DNA from 3 places in the Kitasatospora sp. NPDC001309 genome. Region 2 is predicted to be linked to each of the others. Evidence: riboswitches for the same ligand, from Rfam matches in the RefSeq annotation. Region 2 holds a riboswitch; each other region holds the start of a gene.
What was found. Region 2 has a riboswitch for S-adenosylmethionine ahead of thrC (threonine synthase). Riboswitches for the same ligand answer to the same signal wherever they lie in the genome.
Positions count from the first base shown of each region.

Region 1 (2,254 bases), on a different contig from region 2:
CGACGGCCACCGGATCCGCCCGGTGCTGGTGACCGCCAACAGCGGCGCCCCGCTGAACTCCACCGACGTGTACAGCGGCCGCTTCCGGCCGGACACCCTGCGCAGCCCGGGTGCGGCCGCACCGACCACCGGGGCGGCGCGCACCGGGGCGCCCGCCGCCGGCCCGCGCGCCGTGCAGCACCTGCGGCGCTGACCCGACCGGCGGCTGCCGGCGCGGAGGAGCTCCGCGCCGGCGGCCGCCCGGACCCGAGCGCTCGGGTCCGGTCCGGGCCCCGGACCGGTCACCCCACGTCAGCCGACGGCCCGGTCAGGGCCTGTTCAGTGCGTCCGTGAGGTGGCCCGCCGCCTCGATGACGGCCTGGGAGAGGCGGGCCCCCGGGTGCCGGCTGAGCCGTTCGATCGGCCCCGAGACGGAAACGGCGGCCACCACCCGGCCGGCCGGGCCCCGCACGGGCGCGGAGACGGAGGCCACGCCGGGCTCGCGCTCGCCGATCGACTGGGCCCACCCCCGGCGCCGCACCCCGCTCAGCGCGGTGGCGGTGAACCGGGCGCCCTGGAGGCCGCGGTGGAGCCGCTCGGGCTCCTCCCAGGCCAGCAGGACCTGGGCGGCGGACCCGACCTTCATCGGCAGCGCGAGGCCCACCGGCACGGTGTCCCGCAGGCCGAAGAGGCGTTCGGCGGCCGCCACGCAGATCCGGACCTCGCCCTGCCGACGGTACAGCTGGGCGGTCTCGCCGGTGACGTCGCGCAGGTGGGTGAGGACCGTGCCCGCCGCGGCCAGCAGGCGGTCCTCACCGGCCGCCGCCGAGAGCTCGGCGAGCCGCGGGCCGAGGACGAACCGGCCCTGGAGGTCCCGGCCGAGCAGCCGGTGGTGCTCCAGTGCGACGGCGATCCGGTGGGCGGTCGGCCGGGCCAGCCCGGTGGCGTCGACCAGCCCGGCCAAGGTGGCCGGACCGGCCTCCAGGGTGCCGAGGATCGAGGTGATCTTGTCGAGCACGCCGACGCCGCTCGTGTTCTCCATGGACGGGTACTCCAGTCTCAGATCCCGTGAGCGACGGGTGGGTACGGCTCACGGGCGCTCCGGTGGGGTGGGAGCGGGGTGGTCAGCGGAAACAGGCCTGCGGGAACAGCAGATCGCCTGCGCCGAGCACGAAACGGGTACGCGAAAGGGCCGGGGCGGGAAGCGCCCGGGCGAAGGACAGCACTGAGAGCACCGTGTCTCCTCATCTTCCCCGCGCCACGTTGGCGACAGGCCGGAGTTGGCACTGACCCCGGACGGCACGGCGCGTACTTCGGACGCCGGGTCGAACGGGGAGTTGCCGGGGCTTCGTAGGGCCGGTCCCTCCACCCCTCTGGATGATTCGCGAAGAACCATACAAGATTTCCCGGCCGCCCCGCCAAACCCTTTCCCGACCGCCCCTCGACCCGGAGCCCGCCGGGGTCCTTGACCACGGATGATTTAGATTTCTAAACTATTTCCATGACTGCGACCCCGGCCACCTCAGCGCCCCCGAAGAAGCCGCTCAGGTTCAGAATCGGCATCGCGCTCCTCATCCTGAGCGCCCTGACCTACGTGGCCGTCCTCGTCATCCTCTTCCTCCCGCTGGAGTCCGGCACCAAGGCCGCCGCCTTCGGCGGGACGCTCGTGGTCGCCGAGACCTGCGCCCTCATCGGCATGGCGGGCGTCGGCAAGGAGGCCGTCCGGGCAGTCCGGTCCCGCCTGGGGCTCAGGAGGCGCAGCCGCGCCGCCGAGCAGCCGCCGACCACGGACTGACGGGCCCGATGGACACCGGAGAAAGACCCGACAGCGCCGACCTGCACGCCCGCATCACCCGGATCGACCGGCTCTTCGCGGACCTGTGGGTCCTCTCGGAACGGCACGCGCCCCGCTACGGCGACTTCGGGCTCACCGCCCAACAGCACCTCGTGCTCGCGCGGATCGTGGCCGACCCGGGCATCACCCCCAAGGACCTGGCCGAGCACCTGGGCGTGTCCAGGGGCGCCGTCAGCCAGCACCTGGCGCGCCTGGAGGAGGACGGCTACCTCTCCCGGCGGCGCAGCCCCCAGGACGGACGCGTCCACGTCCTCCGCCTGGAGGCCCGCGGCGCGGCCTACCGGCAGGCCGTGCTCCGGTACGAGCGGGAGCTCCACGACGCCTACGTCGCGAAGCTCTCGGCCGCGGACATGGCGGAGATCGAGTCCGCACTCGGGAAGTTGAGGCGGGTGTTCGAGGACTGACGTCACCCGCCGTGGC
Region 1 covers NZ_JBIAXC010000014.1:23,499-25,752, forward strand. Annotated here, with positions in the region: gene ACFY2K_RS16565 (neuraminidase (sialidase)) at 1-193, shown strand, start outside; gene ACFY2K_RS16570 (IclR family transcriptional regulator) at 308-1,021, opposite strand; SAM riboswitch class I at 1,221-1,363, opposite strand; gene ACFY2K_RS16575 (transporter suffix domain-containing protein) at 1,481-1,774, shown strand; gene ACFY2K_RS16580 (MarR family winged helix-turn-helix transcriptional regulator) at 1,783-2,238, shown strand.
Region 1: another riboswitch for S-adenosylmethionine. It lies ahead of ACFY2K_RS16570 (IclR family transcriptional regulator); the one in region 2 lies ahead of thrC (threonine synthase).

Region 2 (2,254 bases):
TCCCCGGTTGGAGGCCACCAGGACGGGGGCGGTTCCGGTCGCACTCGAACGTTCGGTCGTGAGATCGCCCATGGTTGGGATGTTGCCGGGGGGTCGGGGCGGCAAACCCGTCAGCGGCGGGTGGCGTATTCCGGGACGGTGTGCATCGGGGGGCGTTCCAGGGCCGTCACGGGGTGGGTGTGGGCGGTGAAGGCGCGGGTGTGGGGGTCGCGGGTGAACTGGGTGAGGTGGGGGTGGACGAGGTCGGCGGAGGCCTTGAGGCGGTGGGAGCGGTCGAGGCGTTCCAGGGCGGTGCGGTAGATGGTGGCGGCCATCCGGCCGAGGGCCTGGCCGTCCTGGTGGCGGTGGTGCCGCACGCCGACGTCGACCTGGGCCAGCGCGTCGAGGCCGACCTGGTCCAGGGCGTCGACCAGGAGGCCGAGTTCGACGCCGTAGCCGGTGGGGAAGGGCAGCCGTTCGAGCAGTGAGCGGCGGGCCGCGTACTCGCCGCCGAGGGGCTGGACGAAGCCGGCGAGTTCCGGCCAGTGGAGGTTGAGCAGGGGGCGGGCGACGAGTTCGGTGACCCGGCCGCCGCCGGCCGGGACGATCGCGCCGCTTTCGGTCTCGAGCGGGCGGTCGTACATGGCCTTGACCAGGTGGATGTCGGGGTCGGTGAGGAGCGGGCCGACGATGCCGGAGACGAAGGCCGGGTCGAACTCGCGCAGGTCGGCGTCGATGAAGCAGACGATGTCGCCGTGGGTGACCAGCAGGGAGCGCCAGAGCACCTCGCCCTTGCCGGGGACGGCGGGCAGCCGGGGGAGGATCCGGTCTCGGTGTTCCACCCGGGCGCCGGCCTCGGCGGCGACGGCGGCGGTGGCGTCGGTGGAGCCGGAGTCGACCACGACGAGTTCGTCGACGAGCGGGATCCGGTCCATGAGCTCGCGCCGGACGGTGCGGACGATGTCGCCGACGGTGGCCTCCTCGTCGAGGGCGGGGAGGACGACGCTGACCGTCCGGCCGGTGCGCCGTTTGGCGGCGAGGAGGGCGTCGACCGGCCGCTCGGCCGCGCTCCACGAGCGGCGGCGGAGCCAGGACGCCGCCTGTGGGAGGAGGGCGTGGGTCGGTTCGGCGGGCACGGTGACTCTCCTCGGCGGGATCGGGTGGGACGGGTCATCTCGCTTGGCGGACGGTCCCGTTCAGGGTTGGCGCCTTCGGATACAGTCTTCGTACAGCGGTCGGACCTTTGCACGCCGGGGTCGCCGCTGCGCACCACCACAATTTCACAAGCTCATCCAGAGGGACTGAGGGAACGGCCCGTTGACGTCCCGGCAACCTTCTCGCTCGGCTGTCGTTGACAGGCCCCGGCGGGACAGGTGCCAATTCCGGCCTGTGGCGCGACCGCGCCGCGGGGAAGATGAGGAGAGAGGCCTCCGCCATCATGGCTATCGACATCGCCGCACCTGTTTCCGTCGACCTCGGCCCCGCCGCCGCCCTGTCCTGTCGGGAGTGCGGAACCCGCTTCCCGCTCGGCCCCAGCTTCGCCTGTGTGGAGTGCTTCGGGCCGCTGGAGATCGCCTACGAGTTCGGCGGCGAGCGCGCCGAGGAGCTGCGCAGGCGGATCGAGTCCGGCCCCGCGTCCATCTGGCGGTACGCGCCGCTGCTGCCGGTGCCGGCCGACGTCGCCTCGAAGCCCAACCTGAACCCCGGCTGGACCCCGCTGGTGAAGGCGGACAACCTGGGCCGGGAGCTCGGGTTCACCGCGCAGCTGCACGTCAAGGACGACTCGGGCAACCCGACGCACTCGTTCAAGGACCGGGTGGTGGCCTGCGCGATCGAGGCGGCCCGGGCGTTCGGCTACACCACGCTGTCCTGCTCGTCGACCGGCAACCTGGCCGGTGCGGTGGGTGCGGCGGCGGCCCGGGCCGGGTTCCGCTCCTGCGTGTTCATCCCGCACGACCTGGAGCAGGGCAAGGTCGTGATGGCCGGGGTGTACGGCGGTGAGCTGGTCGGCATCGAGGGCAACTACGACGACGTGAACCGGTTCTGCTCGGAGCTGATCGGGGACCCGGCCGGCGAGGGCTGGGGCTTCGTCAACGTCAATCTGCGGCCGTACTACGGCGAGGGCTCCAAGACGCTGGCGTACGAGATCTGCGAGCAGCTCGGCTGGCGGCTGCCGGAGCAGATCGTCATCCCGATCGCCTCGGGCTCGCAGCTGACGAAGATCGACAAGGGTCTGCAGGAGCTGATCAAGCTGGGCCTGGTGGAGGACCGGCCG
Region 2 covers NZ_JBIAXC010000028.1:5,950-8,203, forward strand. Annotated here, with positions in the region: gene ACFY2K_RS25805 (trehalose-6-phosphate synthase) at 1-72, opposite strand, end outside; gene ACFY2K_RS25810 (glucosyl-3-phosphoglycerate synthase) at 111-1,115, opposite strand; SAM riboswitch class I at 1,265-1,400, shown strand; gene thrC (threonine synthase) at 1,418-2,254, shown strand, end outside.

Region 3 (2,254 bases), on a different contig from region 2:
GCGGCTCCTCGGACGTGCTGGAGAAGCTCGGGGTGGCACTCGACCTCTCCTCCCGGCGGGTGGCCCAGGTGGCCGAGGAGGTCGGGCTCACCTTCTGCTTCGCGGCGAAGTTCCACCCCTCGATGCGGCACGCCGCCACCGCGCGGCGCGACCTCGGGGTGCCCACCGCCTTCAACATCCTCGGCCCGCTGACCAACCCGGCGAAGGTCACCTCGCACGCCATCGGCTGCTTCGACACCCGGCTGGCCGGGCTGATCGCCGGGGTGCTCGCCCGGCGCGGGGCGACCGCGCTGGTGTTCCGCGGCGACGACGGGCTGGACGAGCTGACCATCACCACCACCTCGCGGGTCTGGGTGGTGCGCGACGGCGTGGTCACCGAGACCACGTTCGACCCGCGGGACGTCGGCATCGAGCTGGTCGGCATCGAGGCGCTGCGCGGGGCCGACGCCGCGTACAACGCCGAGGTCGCGCGCCGGCTGCTGGCCGGGGAGCGCGGGCCGGTGCGGGACGCCGTCCTGCTGAACACGGCGGCGGCGCTGGTCGCGCTGGAGCTGGGCGACGCCCCGCTGGCGGAGCAGCTCGCGGCGGGCATGGTGCGGGCGGCCGAGGCGATCGACTCCGGCCGGGCGCAGGACCTGCTGCGGCGCTGGTCCGAGGCCACCAGCCGGATCTGAGCCGGTAGTTGAGGGCCCGTGTCGATGCGTCGGCACGGGCCCTCCGGCTGCCCGCCCCGAGCCGGAGGGGCGCGCCGAGGAGGCTGTCCGGATGGTGGATGCCTGTTTGACCGTCCGACGTACCCGACCTAGAGTCTTCGCCAGGTCATGAGTGACAGCGCGAAGCCCCAGCTCGCTGTCCGGCAACCCTCCGTCCGTGGCGGGGTGCCCTGGGTGAGGACCGGGTCGCCGGGCAAGCCGTCCGCGCGACAAGCGCGGACACCGGACGATCAGCACTCCCGGGGTCCCTTACCCGTGAAGGAGTGCATCCTCATGTCCCTCTCCCTCGGAACCACCGCCCCGCTCGCCGTCCTCGGCCACGACGTCGAGGTCCCGCTCGTCAGCGGTGAGAAGGTCGGCTACGCGGCTCTCGACTACGCGGCCAGCGCGCCGGCCCTCCAGCGGGTGTGGGAAGACGTCGCCGCCTACGCCCCCTACTACGGCAGCGTGCACCGCGGCGCCGGCTACCTCTCCCAGCTGTCCACCGACCTGTTCGAGCAGAGCCGCCGGACCGTCGCCGAGTTCCTCGACCTGCGCGAGGGCGACCAGGTGGTCTTCACCCGCGCCACCACCGACTCGCTCAACCTGCTGGCCGCCGCCGTCCCGGCCGGCACCCGGGTGTTCGCCTTCGAGACCGAGCACCACGCCTCGCTGCTGCCGTGGGCGCACGCCGGGCTGGAGGTCTGCTACCTGCGGGCGCCGCGCTCGCGGGCCGAGGCGGTGGCCGCGCTGGAGGAGGCGCTGGCCGCGGCGCCGGAGGGCCCGAAGCTGCTGTGCGTCACCGGCGCCTCCAACGTGACCGGCGAGCTGTGGCCGGTCGCCGAACTGACCGGGACCGCGCACCGGTACGGCGCCCGGGTGGTGCTGGACGCCGCCCAGCTGGCCCCGCACCACCGGGTCTCGGTGCGCGAACTGGGCGTCGACTGGATCGCCTTCTCCGGCCACAAGCTGTACGCGCCGTTCGGCGCCGGGGTGCTGGCCGGGCGCTCCGACTGGCTGGACGCGGCCGAGCCCTACCTGGCCGGCGGCGGGGCGACCCGGACGGTGGCCCGGGAGCTGGACGGCTCGGTGGCGGTGCAGTGGCACACCGGCCCGGCCCGGCACGAGGCCGGCTCGCCCAACGTCATCGGCGCCTACGCGATCGCCTCGGCCTGTCGGGCGCTCACCGAGGCCGGCTTCGACGCGCTGGAGGCCCGGGAGCGGGAGCTGGTCGAGCGGCTGACGGCGGGGCTGGCGGAGATCCCCGAGGTCCGGGTGCTGAACCTGTTCGGGGCCGGCTCGGCCCGGGTGGGCGTGCTGTCCTTCGTCGTCCAGGGCTGGAACAGCTCGCACTTCTCGGCCGCGCTGTCCGCCGAGTACGGCATCGGCGTGCGCGACGGGCTGTTCTGCGCCCACCCGCTGGTGCGCACCCTGCTCGGGGACGAGGACGTGGCGCCCTCCGAGTGCGGGGCGCCCGAGCCCTCGCTGCCCGGTGAGCGCAGCCTGAACGCGATCCGGGTGAGCTTCGGCGCCGGCACGCCGGACGAGCACGTCGAGCGCTT
Region 3 covers NZ_JBIAXC010000077.1:17,949-20,202, reverse strand. Annotated here, with positions in the region: gene trpD (anthranilate phosphoribosyltransferase) at 1-674, shown strand, start outside; SAM riboswitch class IV at 818-935, shown strand; gene ACFY2K_RS41630 (aminotransferase class V-fold PLP-dependent enzyme) at 987-2,254, shown strand, end outside.
Region 3: another riboswitch for S-adenosylmethionine. It lies ahead of ACFY2K_RS41630 (aminotransferase class V-fold PLP-dependent enzyme); the one in region 2 lies ahead of thrC (threonine synthase).